4 regions of the Paenibacillus macerans genome follow, and region 4 is predicted to be linked to each of the others. Evidence: riboswitches for the same ligand, from Rfam matches in the RefSeq annotation. Region 4 holds a riboswitch; each other region holds the start of a gene.

Region 1 (4,823 bases), on a different contig from region 4:
ATACCGCCGCCGCCCCCGCCGTCGCCGCAAGGATCCACGGCCCCCATTCGCCCCGTAAAATATAGAGCGAAGGTACATAATTCACAAAGCCGACCGGGATCACGAACAAAAATAGCGAGGACATCCACTTCGGATACAGGGTGAGCGGGTATCGCGCCGCCGTTTGAGCGGCATCCTCGGTGAAGTTTTGCAGTTCGCTGATGCGGGTCGTCCAGAAACCGAGCGTAGCCGTAGCAAGTCCGATAGAAAACAAAATGACCGCGCCGGTAACGATAATGAATAGCGTAAACGGTACTGCAATCCAGCCGACTTGTCCGCTATGCGTCATCGCGCCGAGCGACCAGCACAGGATGAAACCGCCCTGCAGCAGTTCGCCGGGCATCAGCCGGAAGTTCTGCGGCATTAAAGCGAGCAGCACCGGCATCGGCCGCGTCAATAGCTGGTCGAGCTCTCCGCCGACCAGGTATTTTTCCAGATGGTGCACCTCCTCGGCAAACGTGCGGTACAGCGTCCTGGACAACGTCATCACCGCAAACAAATACCCGATCTCGTAAACCGACCAGCCCTGTATTACGCCGAACTTGTCCAGAACGATCGCGATCATCAGAAATTCGGAAATCTGGATCAACGCGGCCAGCACCGTACCCAGCACAAAATTGAATTTGTACTGCATCCGGCTTTTTATGCTCGTACGGATCAGCAGCCGGTACAGGTTCAGCCAAGACATCGGCTTCGCGCCAGCGGACCGGGCCGGGCCGGCAGTGACCTTCGAAAATCGTCCGCCGCTGCCGCTAATGTCATCGTACATTTCGTGCGTGCCGTCTATGCCGCTCATAGGCTTCTGCCCGCTCTTAGACTTCCGCCCGTTCTTTGGCTTCCGCCCTCTCCCAGGCTTTTGCCCGTTCTCAGCGCCAGGCCCCTTCCTCTCGTTCATCCGCCCTGCACCTCCACTTTCCGCCGCAGCAGCCGGGTTGCCAGCAAGCAGCAAGCAGTCATCAGGACGCACCAAAGCAGCGTTCCCCATAAGGCGGAGCCGCTTCCGTTTCCAAGATAAATCGTTGTGGGAACATAGAGCAGGTAAGGGTAAGGCGATAGCCAGGCGAGGTTTTCCAGCGGTCCGGGCAGCCATTCCAACGGGATGAAAAATCCGGCAAGCAAATTGATCAGCGCGCTATTGGCCCAATAGAGCCAGGACGATTCCATCGTCCACAAGGCGCTTACGCCGATCAAATAATTGATGCAGATCGACAGATAGGAGGCCCCGAGCAACCCTAACACGGTGTACAACACGGCGGTCCATTGATTTGGAATTTGCAATGAAAAAATGAAGAAATACAGGAGATAAATCGGGATGGATTTGAAAATGAACTGGTAGGCGATCTGTCCCCATTCCCTGGCCATCGTATGGCTGAACAGATGGACGGGACGCATCAGATCAAGCGCGATTTGCCCGGTCCTGACGGATTGGGGGATGCCGAGCCCGTTCGTGATGAAGCTGGTGATCCAGAGACACGCCTGGGTGAAGGCGATATAATTCACCATTCCCTGCGTTCCGTACTCTCCCAGCGGGTGGTCCTTCCCCAACCCGATCCAGATGCACGCATACATAAATCCGAACATCGCGCTCGCGAGGTTGTGCACCATATGGGCTCCGCGGTACTGCAAATTGCGGGCATAGGCTTTGGAAGCCAGCGTGAAATAAAGCATCCGGTTAAACACCTCCGATAAGCTTATTTAGAGGGGGGGTCCCCCCTCATAGACGGGCAGACCCGTCCACTTCAGTCAAGGCGATTTTGCAAGAAGGGTATTATCATACCTTAATATTCCAAGAGTGGCAAGAGAAATTTTGCGCACCCGGATTACCAGGAAATGGATTGCATGTTTTATGGAATCGTGATACGATGTTTTTTGTGAAAAAAGCGGCTACGATAAACGGCAAACCTGTCGAAAGGCAGCGACGCAAAGCTAAAGGGCCTTCCCGCAAGGATGGCAGCCAGCTACCGAACAGAAGGCTTTTTTTGTTTTTTTATATGTATATTAATTTAAGTAGGCTCAACCTAGAAAACAGGTATTCGACAGTCGGCTGCTGGAGCGCACCAAACGCCGGTCTTCAAAATAGCGGTAATTTATGTGCTTATTATCCGGAGCCGGGCATGTTCATCCCCATTAGCGGCATCTTTGTTCCTTATTCGCTTGTGAAGGGCCCAGAACGCGGGCGTTTCCTTGCGACTGAAGACAATAGCGGCATAAATCGTCTCTATTTCTCTCAAATTGACGGATATCGCCGGAATAGCGGCATTTTTTGCCCTTATGTTTTGCGCTTTTCGCAGGAGTTTCTCATGATCGTTTGGTCAAGCGCCGTTTTGGGTTTTTGTGCTATAAAATAGGAAACGCTTAATCCAAATGAACGGGTTTTGGCATACGCAAGCAGAATGTACTTCCTTGCCCTACTTCCGAGGTTAACGTAATCGTCCCCCCGTGGTCTGTTGCAATTTTTTTGACGATATAAAGGCCCACGCCGCTGCCCTTAATTTGACGGGAACCCGAATTGCCGGCTCGATAAAATTTATCGAACAGCCGCGCATGCATCTCCGCGGGAATTCCTATTCCGTAATCCGTAACCTCGATGATATAATAGTCTGCTTCTTCCGCGATTCGGATGAGTACTAATGGTTTGCCGGGAGAATATTTAATCGCATTGCTGATTAAATTGTCAAAAACTTGAGACATTCTAAACCGGTCCGCGTAGATGAAAGCGTCTTCAACCTCGGAATCCACCTCGATAAGATGCGATGATTTCAAATTCCACCGTTCGGTCACTTCGTGAATGAGTTCAATCAGCGGTACATAAGTTTTATGATAGTTATACCCTCCCGATTCCAGCCGCTCACTGTCCAAAACATCCTCAAGCAGATGGGACAACCGGTTTCCTTCCGCAAAAATGATTTCCATGTAACGCCGCCTGTTCTCCGCGGAAATATCGTACTGCATCAACATTTCCACATAGCCCAGCAGCGTCGTCAGAGGTGTCCTTAATTCGTGGGAGACCACGCTGATCATTTCGCGTCTCTGCGGATCGGCCGCCTCTTCTTCGCCGCATTCCCGAAATACCAATAAATACCCGTAACACGCCGTTTGCGCGGTATCCAATACCGGGCTTACATAAAACGAGAACAAACGCCTAGGTCCTTGGGCATATGGGAACTTCCCCTGATTTCCGTTCACCTCTCCTTTTCGAAACGCTTGTATGGTCTTGGTCAGCTTATGGTCCTCCTGCTGAATGTTCGCATCCATAGCTTTGGTAAAAGCCGTAATATCCTGCCCCGTCATCTCTTCCAAGCCGAACAAATCTTTGAGCCTGCGGTTCATAAACACGATCGTCCCCCTAGTGTCGCATTTAAGGATACCTTCCTGAAATGATTCCAAGTAGTACGTATCGATGTCCTGTTGTTCCTCAGCCATGTTTTCTCTCATTCGCCAACCGCTTGTCCGGTTTTACCGCCTGGCCGGCACCTCATGGTTTTGCTCTTCCCCCTTTCCCTCCTTCGCCATCCAAGGATCGGCATAACGGATCATGTCGCTGTCTTCGATTTTTCGGCCGATTTGCAGTTCGATCAACTCCAGATCGCTGTACGCCAACAGCGCATGTTTCATGCCGGGCTCAACGACAACAACGCTTCCCGCCTCTACGGGAAACGTTTGGCCGTCAATGCACGCTTCGCCCGCGCCGGCAATCACGATCCAGATTTCTTTGCGCCGCCCATGTTCATGATAACCGATAAAACGGCCTGCGGAAATCACGGCCCGGTTGGTCAACGATTCCGTTTCGCCCGCGCGTCTTGCGGTCAACACCGTCTTCCGGCCCCACCCGGTTTCTTTAAAACGGGGGGTGATTTCGACTTGAGCCACCATATCTTTAATGCCGGCCGACGCTTCCCGGTCGGTGACCAGAATACCGTCCGGTCCCGCGGCCACGACAATGTTGGGCACTCTCCATACGCCCACGGGGATATCCAGCTCATTGACAATCCGGGAGCCGGATGAATCCGGACAGACATAACCGCTCCCGCTGACCTGCTGCTCCATTTCTTCCGAAAGCGAATTCCATGTGCCGATATCCTTCCAGCGGCCTTGATAAGGAACGGCTACAATGCGCTTCGTTCGTTCCACCACCTCGATGTCGAAGCTTTGGCGCGGAAGCAGCTTATACATGCCGAGCAGCTCATCGTAATCCGCCGGCAGGCCCCTTTGCTTAAGCGCATCAAGCAGAAATCCAAGCCGAAACACGAACACTCCGCAGTTCCATAAGGCGCCCTCGTCAATCAACGTTTGGGCCCTAGCCGCGGAAGGCTTTTCCACAAACGCTCGCACCCGCAAGCTTCCGTCCGCTTCGGCCGGCTGCTGCGTCACAATATAACCGAATTTATCCGCAGGCGCGTCGGGAGCCACGCCCAAAAGCGCCAGATCGGCGCCAGCGTCCGCCAACACGCCGGGCAGTTTGCCCAAGGCTTGAAAAAAGGAATCCTCCGCATAGCCATCGACCGGCATAACCCCTACGGTTTCGTCAGGACCGCAGCCTTCCTTGCTGTGCAAGTAGGCGGAGGCCAGACTAATGGCCGGAAAGGTATCCCTGCGCTCTGGTTCCTCGAGAATCGGCGCCAGATCGCCGACCTGCCCTTGAATCAGCTCCCTTTGTCCGAGGCCGGCCGAGAACAACAACGCCTCCCCTAGCCCCGCGCCGGAAAGCTGGCGGCAAACCCGCTGCAGCATGCTTTCCGCTTTCCCCTCATGCCGCAGCACGGGCAAAAACTGCTTCGGGCGGT
Region 2 (4,823 bases), on a different contig from region 4:
CGAGTTCGCGGTACTGACGGTGCACCATGGCAAAGTTCTGCTGCAGTGCGTATATTTTCATGAGGGCAAAATAAGGCGCCTCTTCCTGGGGATGAAGGGTGCGGATGTTGTGATAGTAAGCTCCCGCCTTCTCCCAAAGCTCTTGCCCGAGGTACCAATCGGCGATCGCCAGCGAAGTGTGAAGCCAAATGGCCTTGAGCCGCTGGCGCTCGCTTTCCGTCCACCAGTAATCGTATTCCTGCAGATAATCTCCGGTGTAGATTTTCATCGTCTCCAAATATGCGTCCAGCGAATCGCCGGACACGGGCGGCAGCGCAGCCAGCTTGGCCTCCCATTCGTCGATATCCAAGCGGACCTGATGGGTATTCAGGATGTAACCCTCCATCGTATTCACAATTTGAAAATGGTCTCCGTAAGGCTTAAGTGTTTTCCGAATATGGTACACGGACGTATATAATTGCGAGTTGACCTTGTCCGTCTCGTATTCCGGCCATAAGACATCGATCAAAGTAGACTTTCGGACCAACCTTCCCCGGTGCTGCAAGAGATAGAGAAACAACTCCTGCGCCTTCGTCGTGCGCCACTGCAGGAGGGTCGGCTGTCCATGCCGCGCCTCCACCTTTACCTGTTTGAACAAGCATATTTTGATATCCTGTTCGGAACCGGCGACTTGCTCCTGTCCCGCTTTCAGCCGCTCCTGAATCCGATCCACGGTTTTGGCCAGGCGCTCGGCTCTGATCGGCTTGAGCACATAATCCAGAGCGTTTAACTCAAAGGCTTTTATGGCATATTCATCATACGCCGTGACAAAAACGATATGTATCTCCGGTCTTGCTTCCAAAATCCGTTCCGCCAGTTCAATACCGTTGATTTCCGGCAGGCTGATGTCCAAAAACAGCACATCCACACGTTCTTGGAGAATTTCGCCCATCCCCTTGACGGGGTCGGTAAATTTCCCGACAACCTCCACGTCGGCAAGCTTCAGCAATAACCGTTCCATATAATTCAAGGCCAGTTGTTCATCATCCACAAGTATTACTCTCATAAGAGCCAGACTCCCCCGCTTGGATACTCTTCCCCTTTATAAGAAGATTAGCATATCCCGCCCAAACAAAGAAGCCTTGAACAGTCGTTCAAGGCTCTTTTTTTTCCTATTCGTCTTATTATTGAACTGGCTTAGTATAACTTGTCCGCCTTATATTTCGAAGCATCTTTGATCATTGTAAAAGCGGTCGTCGTTCCATTCCAGCCGGCATCGGCCGTCGTGTCGATAACCACCCAGCGTCCGTTTATATAAACTTCATTCCAGGCGTGATATGTTTTTACATAGTCGGAAGATCCCATCGCCAGCTTGGCCGGAACCCCAACGCTGCGCAGCATCCCCGCAAACAGGGAGGAAAAGCCGTAGCAGGTGTCCTTCTTGGCAGTCAAGGTACGCTCGATATTCGGCAGGTAATTCGATGTAGCGGTAAACGCCAGGCTGTCGTCGTATTTGATGGTGCGGATGATGTAATTATAAATGGCCTTCACTTTATCTTCATCGGCAGCCGCATCTTTCGTCAGCTCCGCCGCCTTCTTTGCCGCCAGACCGTCTATATTCCAATTCACATTTTGCGTCGAACTCAGATAGACCGGCGTCTCATCCTGCAAATCAAGCTTCACCGTATCCTTCTGCACAAGGCGGTACGTAGTCCCTTTAATCTGTTCCAACAGGCTGATCGTGTAATCCCCGTTGCCCATTTGCAGCGGGAACGTCTCTCCTTGGGCACCGTAGGTCAGATTATAGGTATACTTATTGTTCCCTTTCTCGATCACCAGCTTGGTCTTGACATTCAGCTTCACGTCGTAATGAATGGTCACCGCTCCCTGAGACAGGTTGTCCTTATTGAGCCAGCCCTCAAGTTCGGCCGCCCGCGCCCCTGTCCCGCCGAAACCGGCAAACAAAAGTACAAGGGTCAACGTTGCAAACATCAATTTACGCATAAAAAATAAAACCTCCTTCGGTAACTGGCTGCCAGTAAAAAATTTACAGGCCCTGTAGCTTTGCGTCCCTGCCTTTCGACAGGTTTGCCATTATCGTGTAAAGTTTTATGTCCTTCTCTATCTCTATCGGAAGCGTTGGCGTCATTTATTAGCCCAATAAGACGAAAAAATCTAAAATTTTTAGTATTTTTTTGCGACTTTAGCCTCAGTTGATAGACGAACTTTGCAGACGGGGCCGTTCATTTCGCAAAAAGTAAAAATAATAAAAAAGTACCATAATCATCTCCAAAGCTGCGAGAATGAGATAGATATTACTGTAAACACCGGAATTCGCAAACAGGTTTAACGGGTTCCAATGCACGCTGCCGCCTTGATCCACAGCCTTGCTGTAGACGCCGGCCGCCACCGCGCCGGAAAGAAAGTTCGACATCGACAACAGCCCCATGCCAACCCCGGTCTGTTCCTTGGCCAGCGTCCGCGATATCGTGCCTGTCAAGGCAATTTGCATAAACATCTGTCCGACGTTGCCAAGGATCAATAATATTGCAATGATGGGGACCGCCGCTCCCGCGAAGATCGAGATCAGGGTAAAGCAAACCAGCAGCAGCATGGACGCGCTGCAAAACACAAACGGGTTGCCCTTGGCATCCGCCAGCTTGCCTCCAGCTCTGCCCAGAACAGCCGACACCGCCGCCCCCGGAACCATAGCGAAGCCAATCCAGCCCGAGGCAAGCCCGTTGACATCCGCCAGCAGCTGCGGCGTCAAGAACGGGAGCGCGTAACCGATCCCCATCGCCAGTATGGCTATGAGCAGCCCCAGGGAATAACTTCTGTTGCGGAAAAGCTGCGGATCCACGAACGGGTGAGCCGCAGTCCGGTTGCGGATAAAAAACAACAAGAACAGGAGCAGGCTGCCCAGATAGAAGGTAATTCGGCCGTAAGTAACGCCCAGCAGCAGCAACGCAACCGCACCGCCCAGCAGACCGGCCCCCAGCCAATCGACTTTGGCGTATTTGGGCGCCTGCTCGCTTAAATAACGGCGGTAAAACGGCAAGGTGACAAGCATCAGCATCGGAATGCAAAACAGCCAACGCCAATCGACCAGACTGACGATTAGCGCCGAGACGACCGGTCCGATCGCCCCCCCGACAGCCAGTCCGGTTGCCGTGATGCCGAGCGCGTATCCGCGGCGTTCGGGCGGAAAGTGGCGGACGGGAATGATCATCGCCGCCGCCGGAATGACCGCCGCTCCCGCCGCCTGCAAAACCCGCCCGGCCAGCACCATCCAAAACGCCTGGGCGGCAAGCCCGGCGAGCGAGCCCAGACAAAACACGGCCAAGCCAAACGTGATTAAATTTTTGAACCTGAATACGTCGGCCAATTTCCCGTAGATGACCGATCCGATCGCATAGATCAGCATATAAATGGTGGATACCCAGCTGACCTGCGCCACGGATAATTGGAACTCGTTTTTAATTTCCGGCAGCACGATATTAAACATCGTAGCGCTCATCGACGAGAGCACCATCGTAAACGCCAAAATACGGATCAGCTTTTCGGCTGAATCGCCCTCTGCCTGCTTTCTCATAACAAATCATGCCCCCTCAAAAACCTTTGTTATGAGATATTTTATATTTGCATATTGATAATTAAAAATATATATTTAATTATAAAATCATATACTACAGTATATTAATAGAAAGGAACGAACGGTATGGAATTGCTGCAGCTGCAATATTTTCAGACGGTCGCCCGCTTGGAGCATATGACAAAAGCCGCGCAGGAGCTTCATATCGCCCAGCCCGCGCTGAGCAAAACGATCGCCCGCCTGGAACAGGATTTGGGCGTGCCGCTGTTTGACCGGCAGAGCCGGCAAATCCGGCTCAACCACTTCGGCAGAGCGTTTTTGAAAAAGGTGAATCTCGCGTTGAACGTGCTTGAGGAAGGTCGGAAGGAAGTCGCCGATCTGGCGGGAACCGAACGGGGAAGCATTCATCTGGCGACGAACAACCTGGGCCGGATTACTTCCGCTATAAGCGCCTACCGGACTGAGCATCCGGAAGTGAATTTCCGCATTTTGCAAACGCCGCCCGCTTCCATGGAGGAGTTGGTAAATTTGCTGGAAAACGGCGAGGTGGATCTGTGTTTTACCGCCGCTTCCATCGATCATCCGGATATCCGCGAGCAGCCGGTGCTGGACGCCGAGGTGTTTTTGGCGGTGCCGCCCGGCCATCCCTTGGAACGGCGCAGCAGCATCCGACTGGAGGAGGTGGCGGCCGAGCCTTTCATCGAATATAAAACCGGCCATCCGTTCCGGAAAATAAACGCGTCATTTTGCCGCGAAGCGGGCATTTCGCCGAACATCGTCTGCGAGGTGGACGAACCGTCCGCTTTGGGCAGCCTGGTGCAGGCCGGACTTGGCGTAGCTTTTATGCCCGCATGCCGCAAAGACGAGACGCCGCCTTATAAAATGCTGCGCCTCGAAACCCCCGTATGCCGGCGCGTCTTCCGGATCGCCTGGCTGGAGCGGCGGTATCTTCCCAAAGCCGCCCGCAGCTTCGGCCGGTTTTTGGCCGAATATTACGCGGAGCTTCAGGCGCCGTAAGCTGCAGCGCCATCCTCCGGCGTCCGGCGGGCCGCCGGTCAAGTAAAATACTCCAGCTTCGCCTTTGGAAAAAAATCTTTCATATAACCGAACAGATGCGTTTTCAAATCCTCCTCTTCCTCTTTCGGATAGATATATTTGCCGATGCCGTATTTGCCCCATTTGTATCTGCGTTTTTCTTCATCCAGTTCCAGCTTGGTCATCGGGTAATTTTTCTCGATCACCCGTTTGGCCG
Region 3 (4,823 bases), 240 kb from region 4:
TGCTCCACCATGATCAAAATCCCGTCTTCCATCGCGGTAATCTCGGTCTTGACCTTATAGCGTTCGTAAAGGCGCAGTACTCCGTAGCACTGCCCGCGCACCATGACCATTTCGTTGCCGTCGGGATCGGTGACCACGCTGCCGGGGGCGGCGCGGAACGATTCCTTGATCGCCGTCGTCGGGATCGTATATCTCGCCTTCCCCACCTTCACGTTCATGCCGTCGATAATCGCCAGCGTCAGCGGAATGCGGATCGTAATCGTCGTTCCTTCGCCTGCCGCGCTGTCCACCGACACATTCCCGCCAACGCTTTCGATATTGCGCATCACGACATCCATGCCGACCCCGCGCCCGCTATACTCGGTAATGACCTCTTTCGTGGAGAAGCCGGGGAGAAAAATCAAGTTGTAAATCTCGCGGTCGCTCATCTCCGATTCGTCCTTGAACAGCATTTGCCGCTCGCGGGCGCGCTGTAAAATTTTCGCTTTGTTCAGCCCCCTGCCGTCGTCGCGCACGATAATGAACACCTCGTTGCCGACGTTTTTCGCTTCAAGGGTCAACGTCGCGGATTCTTCCTTGCCCGCTGCCAGGCGTTCCTCCGGCGTTTCGATGCCGTGGTCGATCGCGTTCCGTACAAGGTGCATGATCGGATCGGAGATGTGCTCGATGATGTTTTTGTCCACTTCCGTATCCTCGCCAAGCAGTTCCAAGCGGACTGATTTATCCTGTTTTCTGCACATATCCCGTACGATGCGGTTCATTTTTTGGAACGTATTAACCAGCGGCACCATGCGGATCGACATCACCTTGTCTTGGATTTCGCCGGTGATCTTCCGCAGATGCCGGGCGGCCTTCTGAAACTGTTCAAGCTCCAGTCCGGCTAATTCCGGGTTTTGCGTGACCATCGATTCGGCGATGACGAGCTCGCCGACCAGGTCCATCAACTCGTCGAGCTTGGCCAAATTCACGCTGATGAAACTGGAATGCTGCGAGGCATTAGCTCTGGCAATATCCTGCGTTTTGGCCTCCGGCGGCTGCGAAGTGCGGGCAGCCGCTCCCGGCACCTGGGAGGGTTCGGCGGCGCCCGGCTCGGAAGGGGAGGCAGGTGCGGCGTCCGTAGAAAGTGCTGCTGCGTGCGCTGCAGAATGTGCCGCCGTAGACTCTCCTGTTCGCGCTTCCGCTTCGGGTATCGGCTGAAGCGTCTCTGCCGCGGCGGCCGTCTCTGCCTCAGGCTCTGCCCGGCTTTGTTCCGGCAAATTGATCATTTCCAAATGCTTTAAGGATGGCGCCTGCGACAGGTAAGCAGCTACCGTGTCCGCGGATTCGCCGTTCCGGAACAGAATTTGGAAGCCCTGCTCTCTTATGAGCGAGGCTGTTTCGGGATTTTCGGCAATGTCCTCGGGCCAGTAGGCGAAATGCTCGGTCATTTCCTGCAGGCTGTGAACGACTTGATATGCCCGAACATTCTCCATGTTGTAATCGTCATCAAAATAAAGAACGGCTTTTAAATGAGCGTCGGAGGGGGAGACCTCACCATCCTGACGTTTGCCGGTTTCGGGGCCTTGAAGAGGGGAAACTGCCGGCCCGGCATGCTGTGCGGCTTTTAGTTCTTCCAAATATCCGGTAATGCTGCTTTTCAGCGAAGATGCGTCCCCGTCGGGAGAATCGCCCTGCCTGATCTTATACAGCTCAAGCTTAATGAAATCGCCGCCCTGCAGCACCAGCTCGGACAACGCCGTGCAATCGGCCAAGCGGGGCTGATGTTCGCGGATAAACGCAAACAGATCTTCCATGATGTGCGACAAAGCCGCGATGTTATCGAAATTCATCATCGTGGAGGAGCCTTTGATCGTGTGCATAATACGGAAAATGTCGTGGATGGCGGCGGACGGAAAAGCGTTAAGCTCTTCGCATTCCAGGATGATCTGTTCCAACTGCTCGAGCAGTTGCGAATTCTCGTGAAGATAGACCTCTAATAACGGATCGCTATTCTCTCGTTCTGCCATAAACTATCTCCCCGTTTTACATAATTCGACATTATTGATGTTTATTCGACAAATTTCAGACATAAAAAAACTCCTTCTTCATGAACCTTCTAGCGAAGAAAGAGAACCCGAAGAAAGAGAACCCGAAGAAAGAGAGGACGCCTATCCAACTATAGAAACCCGGCTGCCGTAGCTGTTGCTGGTACTTTAGGCCCGTGGCTTTGCGTCCTTGTCTTTCGGCAAGTTTGCCCTTCTAGTCTTTGCTATTTTTTAGTTGGTTTCATACTAACACGCCAGAGCAGATTGTGTAAATACTAAAAAACGGTCGATCTGAGCCGTGAGAAAGCCCGATTGACCGGCGGAATATGCAGCCGTTTTTCGAGCCGGAATCACGGCCAGGCCTTAGGTAATCCGACGCAGTTCGGGGCAGTGTTAAGGAACTTCAGTGACAGCTTCAGGTCAGCTTCAGGGCGGATTCAGGGCGGATCAGCGAAGCCACAAACAGCCCCGGCGAAACCTCATTGGATATATCCAATTAAAATGGAAATTCAATCGTAAATTTGGACGCTTGATTGGATACTATCCAAATAGATGAGACTCGGCAAGGTGCAAAATGGGCGGTTTGAGCGAAGTTTATTGGATACTTCCAATGGATACGGCCCATCGCTGCTATACGCAGCCCATGCCGTCAGTCCCACTACGAATATGGCACAGACGGGAATAATTCCCCGCCCGGCAAGCACGGCAACAAGCCGCCGAATAAACTCGGCGGCCTTGCTACGATCTTATCGGCCCTACACTCTAATGCGCGTTTCCGATGGCAATCCACATGACGAAGCCGTAGTGGACATGGCTTTCCTTCAGCCTGGAAATCGTAATGACGGCCGATTCTTGAGTTTGTTCGCTTAGCGTGGCGTAAAAAGCCGAATGGTTCGTCATTGCAACGATAACAAAGTTAGGATTAGCAAACGGCTCTTCAAATTCAATCTTCACTTGCGTTTCGGCCTCATCGCGCTGCAACAAAAACGCCGACATTCCAAACAGCTGTTTGGCCGGCTGATCCAGCAGCGTCTGGACCGGAGTAAAGGCAAGGTGCTCCGCGCCGACCGCGCCGGTTTTCAGGTGGCGCGAGGCAATCGCTTCATCGGCAAGCTGTGCGCTGCCGACCGCCGCGTTTGCAATATGCCCGCTTTGCACCGCTCCCTGCTGCAGATGCTCGCCGCCGACCGACTCCTCGGCCAGAATGTCGGCATCCACAACACCGGCCTGAAGGTGTACCCGATCTATCGACAATGGCTGAATGTCCTCGCCGCCGATCCCTTTTTCCGGCAGCAGCCCGTTTCGCTGCAGTTCGGCCGACAGATGCCAGACATCGATCGACTCGGGACCGATGTGGCGGGATGCGATCGCCGCCTCCTCGATATGTCGGCCTTCCACACTCTCCTTCGCCAGATGCAGTGCCCGCACGGACTCAGGAGCCAAATGAGCGCTCTGCACCGACTCTGCGGCGAGATGCCCGCTTTGCACTGCTCCCCGCTGCAGATGCTCGCCGCCGACCGACTCCGCGGCCAGCACCTCGCCGTCTACGGCTTCAGCCTGCAGATGAACCCGGCCTATCGACAGCGGATGAATATCCTCCCCGTCGATCCCTTCTTCCGGCAGCAGCCCGTTTCGCAGCAGTTCGGCCGACAGATGCCAGACATCGATCGACTCGGGGCCGATGTGGCGGGATGCGATCGCCGCTTCCTCGATATGCCGGCCTTCCACGCTCTCCTTCGCCAGATGCAACGCCCGTACAGACTCAGGGGCCAAATGAGCGCCCTGCACCGACTCTGCGGCTATGTGACGCGATGCGATCGCCGCTTCGCCAATATGCCATCCCTCTACGCTCCCCTGTGCCAGATGCTGCGGCCCTACGGCTTCAGCGGCCAGATGAGCGCCCTGCACCGACTCCGCGGCGAGGTGTTCGCTTTGCACCGCGCCCCGCCGCAGATGCTCGCCGCCAACCGCTCCCTCGGCCAGCACCTCGCCGTCCACGGCTCCGGGCTTAAGCTGTACCCGGCCTATCGACGTCGGATGAATGTCCTCCCCGTCGATCCCTTCTGCCGGCAGCAGCCCGCTTCGCTGCAGTTCGGCCGACAGGTGCGTACTCCCGATCGCTTCGCGCGCAATGTGGCGCGATGCGATCGCCGCTTCCCCAATATGCCGCCCCTCTATGCTAGCCTCGGCCAAATGCTGCGGCCCTACGGCTTCAGGAGCCAGATGAGCGCCCTGCACCGACTCTGCGGCGAGATGTCCGCTTTGCACCGCCTTCCGCTGCAAATGCCCGCTGCCGACCGACTCCGCGGCCAGCACCTCGCCGTCCACGGCTCCGGACTTAAGCTGTGCCCGGCCTATCGACATGGGATGAATATCCTCCCCGTCGATCCCTTCTGCCGGCAGCAGCCCGCTTCGCTGCAATTCGGCCGACAGGTGCGCACTCTCGATCGCTTCGGGCGCAATGTGGCGGGATGCGATCGCTGCATCCTCGATGTGCCGTCCCTCTATGCTCTCCTTCGCCAGATGCAGCGATCTTACGATCTCGGGAGCCAAATGGGCGCTCTGCACCGACTCCGCGGCGAGATTCCTGCTTTGCACCGCGCTCCGCTGAAGATGCTCGGCACCGACCGACTCCGCGGCCAGCACGTCGGCATCCACGGCTCTGGACTGCAGATGTGCCCGGCTTATCGACAAGGGATGAATATCCTCCCCACCGATCCCGTCTGCCGGCAGCAGCCCGCTTCGCAGCAGTTCGGCCGACAGGTGAAAGCCTTCGACCACTTCGGGTGCGAGATGCCC
Region 4 (4,823 bases):
AAGGGAAGATCGTCGGCGTGGTCGGATCGACGCCTCCCCATCTGCTCGATGAAGCGCAGCGCGGCAAACCGGTCGACCTGAAAGCGATGTACCTGGATATCGGCGCCGACAGCCGCGAGGAAGCGGAAGCGGCCGGCGTGCAGATCGGGCAGCAGATTTTGCCGATCTGTGAATTTACTCCGCTCGTCAACCCGAAAAAAATCATGGCCAAAGCCTGGGACAACCGGTACGGCGTCGGTTTGGCGATCGAGCTGCTGGAAGCTTTGCATGGGGAAAAACTGCCCAACGTGTTGTACTGCGGAGCCAATGTGCAGGAGGAGCTGGGCACGCGGGGAGCGCGCACGGCGGCCAATTTGATCCAGCCGGACATCTTCTTTGCGCTGGACGCCAGCGCCGCAAACGATATGACCGGCGACAAACGGGCCTTCGGCAAGCTGGGCGAAGGCGCTTTGCTGCGGGTGTTCGACCCGACGATGCTGACGCATCGGGGGCTGGTCGAGTATATCCGGGACACGGCCGATACGCACCGCATCAAATACCAATATTTTGTATCCACAGGCGGAACCGACGCCGGTCCGGTTCATTTGAGCGGCATCGGCGTGCCTTCGGGCGTGATCGGCATCTGCTCGCGTTATATCCACACCTCGTCGTCCATCATCCATACCGACGACTACGCGGCCGCCAAGGAGCTGCTGATCCGGCTCGTCAAAGGGCTCGACCGCACAACGCTGGCTACCATTCTGGAGCGGAGCTGACCAAACGGCGGGGGCGCTGCTTTAATTAACGCCTGGATGGCAGGCTAACTCCTTGTTTAGCTTGACCGTCCGGCGGTTTTATTTTCGCTTAAGCAAGCCCGGTGAGCTCTCCCGCTGGATCCTGGCGACGGACCGAGACGCCTTTATTTCGGCGAAATCGCCGGCTTTCAGAATCTAACGGACACCGGACGACCTTACTCGGCACTAGCGTTGCATTAATTCTCTAGCCACAACTAATCTAACGGTTGCCACAACCGCTATTCGCTCAAAAAACGTTGATTTCAAATTGTAACGGTTGCCATAGCGCTTATTTCACTGAAATCCGGCTCATTTTGCTTAGATTCAGGCATATAACGCTTCTCACAACCGTTAAAATTTTGAACAGGGCTTTTTTCGTCAAATAGCCGCTATTACAACCGTTAGATTTTCTGCGAACCCAATTTTGCTTCGAACACCTAAGCCTTTCCAGGAAAACTGAACCCAGCCGTATGCGATAGGTCGCCATCAATACCTTGAATCTAAAATAGGATATATAGTACATTATTCCTATTAGACCCATATTTTACCTTCTTTTTCTAGAGCCAAAGTCATCCCCTTATAGTCCCCTATTATTGAAAATTTTTTGAATTTGCCGAAAATTTTATGAAATATCAGGGCCCGCTTTCCGATATAAGTAATATATTCCTAATCTGTGGGAGCGCCGCGACTTCACTCTCCCATCATTCACAACCAAATACAAGGAATAGGATGTAAATCGCAAACCTGGCCGAAAGGCAGGGACGCAAAGCCACGGATCTAAAATTCTTAACGGAATCATGACCGCCGGGATGCCAACCTTATGCCGAATCATGGCTTGTTGGCCGCCGGACTTTCTTCGCGAAAGTCTTTTTTTGGTTTCAATTAGGGCTTGGGGCCAGGTTAAAACGTCGCGGCGAAGCTTCGGACAAGGAAGGAGGGGACCTGCTTCTAAAAAAGTTAAAACGGCGAAACACGGAAAACGGCAGCTGCTAAGGGTATTAGAGTGACAGCAAAGGAGTAAGTAACTTGAAATTATCCCATTTCGGTAAAGGCTTAGCCCGCAAGTTGTTGTTGCTGATTGCCGGACCGCTTGCGGTGCTGGCGATCGTGCTCGTTCTGATCTTCTGTCTGCTTGGACTGATGAACGTCTGGGCCGCCGCGCTGATGATCGCCCTGTTTGCCTTGATCGGCGCGGGGGAGGCCGTGCTGATTGCCGGGCTGCTCGACAAATCGTTCCAAAAAATGGCCGAGCGGACCAAAGCCATGACGGAAGGCGATTTAGCCTTCGACGGCGACGTCCAGGTGATGGACGAATTCAGCGAACTGGCCGGCCACCTGAAGCTGATCGGCGCCCAATTAAGGGAAGCGGCCGGGCAAATGCAGGACATGTCGGCCAAGGTAGCCGATACGTCGCGGGACTTGACGGGCAATATGGAGTTTTGCAACGACCTCGTTGTAGGGGTCACGGAATCGATCAAAATGATTTCCGAAGGTAGCGAGCAGCTCGTCGAAAGTGCACGGAACAACCATTTGATGCTTGAAGAAGTCGGAAAAGGCATGGAGCACATCGCCCTGTCAGCGCAAGGTGTGGCGGAGGAAGCGACCGAGGCCGCGGCTCAGGCGAATGCGGGCAATGAAGGCATCGACCGCCTGGTTGACCAAATGAGCAAAATTTACGAAACCACGGTCGCTTCGTCGCAAACCGTAAACCAACTCGGCGAGCGGACGGAAGAAATCGACAAGGTCACTCTGCTGATCTCGGAAATTTCCAGTCAAATCAATTTGCTGGCATTAAACGCGGCTATCGAGGCCGCAAGAGCGGGCGAATACGGCAAAGGGTTCGCAGTGGTCGCGGGCGAAATCCGCAAGCTTGCCGAGCAATCGGCGGCATCGGCCAAGGACATCGCCGAGATGGCCGGCCATATCCGCACAGGCTCCGATCAATCGATCGAAGCGATGAAACGGGTCATGGCCGAGGTCGAGACCGGAAGCGTCCTCGTTACCTCCGCCGGCGATTCGTTCCAGCAAATCGTGCATTTGGCCGAGCAGGTGTCCACCCGGGTTCAGGAAGTTTCCGCGGTGACGCAGCAGATCAGCGCAAGCACGGAACAAATCATGGACTCCGTAAGACAGACGCTCGAGATTACCGAGGTCAATCTGGCCGGGACCAAGGAGATCATGGCTTGCTCGGAAGAACAGTTGACCGCCATGGAAGAAACGCTCGAATCTTCCAAGCAGCTCGAGACGGAAGCCGAAAAACTGAAGTCCCTATTAAACAGATACTCAATCTAGCAAGCGAGGAGGATGGACATGGAACGATTAGCTTTGCTGTTTGAAGCGCTGGAACGCCTGACCGGCGTGGCCGATATCGCCTATCACGAAATCAGGGAAGGCCGCTTGAACCCGGTGTTGAAAACGAAAACGGATCACCTTGGCGTGGAGCGGTGGAAAAGCGTACATGCGCAAAATCCGGTCTATATCGAACATGACCGCCTGCTTCGCGAACTGATGGCCCATCCCCAAACGGCGGCAGTGGTCCAGGACGTCAAAAACGATCCCAGGTCGGCCGATGAGTTTTTTCTGTTCGGGATCGACAGCATCATGGTTATTCCCGTCATGCAGGACGGCGCGGTACAGGGGATTGTCGTTGTCGCCTCGATAGGCAAGCTGCATTTTTTCTCCGCCGAGGAGATCGAACGTGCGGAAGCACTGGTGAACGAATACAGAGATGCGTTTCAACACTAGGATAAGGAGATATCCGGAATATGAACATAGCCGAAGCCATACTCAAGTATTTGAAGGAAACCGGAGTGGATTGTATTTTTGGGATTCCGGCAGGAATCATCGGTCCGATTTACGATGCGTTGATCGATGTCGATATGAAGCCGATCATTACGAAAAATGAAGCTGGAGCGGCTTATATGGCGGCGAGATATGCCAGCACCTCCGGGAAGCTGGCCGTTTGCGCCGGCGCCGGGGCGGTAGGCGTAGCGAACATGATGAACGGGATCGCCGACGCCATGCGGGCCAAAGCTCCGCTGCTCGTGATTACCGGCTACGTAAACCGGTGGCAGATCGGCAAAGGTGCCATCCAGGAGATGGACGCCCAGCATATCGTCAGACCGATCACCAAATACAGCAACACGGTCATGAACGAAACGGAAGTCATGGCCGAGCTGGACAAGGCGGTAAGGATCGCCCTTACACCTCCTTTCGGGCCAGTACATATTTCCGTGCCGATCGATGTGCAGCGGATGGAAGCGCCCCCCAGCCTTCCCGCCGCCCCGGATCCCGCGCTGCTTCAGCGGATTCCGTTCGATCCGGCGGAGTTGGACCGGGCGGCTGCCCTGCTGAACGAAGCGGAGCATGGACTCATCATGGTCGGACGCGGCGGGCGCGCCGCAGCCGAAGAGATTATGCGCCTTAGCGAGCGGCTGCAGTGGCCCATCATTACGACGCCGTCGGCAAAAGGAATCATCCCCGCCGACTTCCCCCTTAACCTGGGGAATTACGGGTTTTCCAGCACCGACGCGGCGTTTGAATACGTCAACGCTTCCCCGGCTTCGTGCCTGGTCATCTTGGGAACAAGCCTTGGGGAAGCCTCTACCTGCAATTTCAACGAAGCGCTTGTGGCCGGACGCAAAGTGATCCATATCGACCGCGACGGCAAAGAGCCGGGGAAGGTCTTCAAAACGGACGCGGCGGTGGTCGCCGATCTCCAGGACGCGGTCCCCTATCTTCTCCGGCAGGCTCAGCCTGCGCCAGGAGCTTTCAAAAAGCCGCTGCCGCTTAACGAACCTTATGAACTCAATCATACCGGCTTGTCGCTGCGGCTGTTTTTGGAGAAGCTGTCCAAGGTCATGCCGCGGGATACGCGTTATGTGTGCGATATCGGGGAATTCACCAACTTCGTGCTGAAGTATCTGGAAGTCCCCGCGGGCGGAGACTTTGAAATCAATCTAAACTACGGAGCGATGGGCTCGGCGATGGCCGGCGGACCGGGACTCTATCTGGCCGATTCAAGCCGTCCGGTCGCGGTGATCGCCGGCG

Evidence for each region. Region 4 has a riboswitch for cyclic di-GMP ahead of DYE26_RS32755 (methyl-accepting chemotaxis protein). Riboswitches for the same ligand answer to the same signal wherever they lie in the genome.
Region 1: it holds a riboswitch for cyclic di-GMP, as region 4 does, so the genes downstream of both, DYE26_RS33165 (hypothetical protein) here and DYE26_RS32755 (methyl-accepting chemotaxis protein) in region 4, are expected to answer to the same signal.
Region 2: it holds a riboswitch for cyclic di-GMP, as region 4 does, so the genes downstream of both, DYE26_RS03060 (transglutaminase-like domain-containing protein) here and DYE26_RS32755 (methyl-accepting chemotaxis protein) in region 4, are expected to answer to the same signal.
Region 3: it holds a riboswitch for cyclic di-GMP, as region 4 does, so the genes downstream of both, DYE26_RS31745 (chemotaxis protein CheA) here and DYE26_RS32755 (methyl-accepting chemotaxis protein) in region 4, are expected to answer to the same signal.

What each region holds. Positions count from the first base shown of each region.
Region 1 covers NZ_UGSI01000001.1:3,585,675-3,590,497, forward strand. The annotation lists gene DYE26_RS16165 (ABC transporter permease) at 1-727, opposite strand, end outside; gene DYE26_RS16170 (ABC transporter permease) at 931-1,707, opposite strand; cyclic di-GMP riboswitch class I at 1,925-2,005, shown strand; gene DYE26_RS33165 (hypothetical protein) at 2,019-2,387, shown strand; gene DYE26_RS16175 (PAS domain-containing sensor histidine kinase) at 2,395-3,462, opposite strand; gene DYE26_RS16180 (sugar phosphate nucleotidyltransferase) at 3,496-4,823, opposite strand, start outside.
Region 2 covers NZ_UGSI01000001.1:653,681-658,503, reverse strand. The annotation lists gene DYE26_RS03065 (response regulator) at 1-1,045, opposite strand, end outside; gene DYE26_RS03060 (transglutaminase-like domain-containing protein) at 1,177-1,983, opposite strand; cyclic di-GMP riboswitch class I at 2,000-2,082, opposite strand; gene DYE26_RS03055 (MFS transporter) at 2,189-3,571, opposite strand; gene DYE26_RS03050 (LysR family transcriptional regulator) at 3,698-4,588, shown strand; gene splB (spore photoproduct lyase) at 4,627-4,823, opposite strand, start outside.
Region 3 covers NZ_UGSI01000002.1:1,893,081-1,897,903, reverse strand. The annotation lists gene DYE26_RS31745 (chemotaxis protein CheA) at 1-2,006, opposite strand, end outside; cyclic di-GMP riboswitch class I at 2,157-2,245, opposite strand; gene DYE26_RS31740 (WIAG-tail domain) at 2,787-4,823, opposite strand, start outside.
Region 4 covers NZ_UGSI01000002.1:2,138,038-2,142,860, reverse strand. The annotation lists gene DYE26_RS32760 (M42 family metallopeptidase) at 1-755, shown strand, start outside; cyclic di-GMP riboswitch class I at 1,501-1,590, shown strand; gene DYE26_RS32755 (methyl-accepting chemotaxis protein) at 1,800-3,065, shown strand; gene DYE26_RS32750 (GAF domain-containing protein) at 3,084-3,518, shown strand; gene DYE26_RS32745 (thiamine pyrophosphate-binding protein) at 3,539-4,823, shown strand, end outside.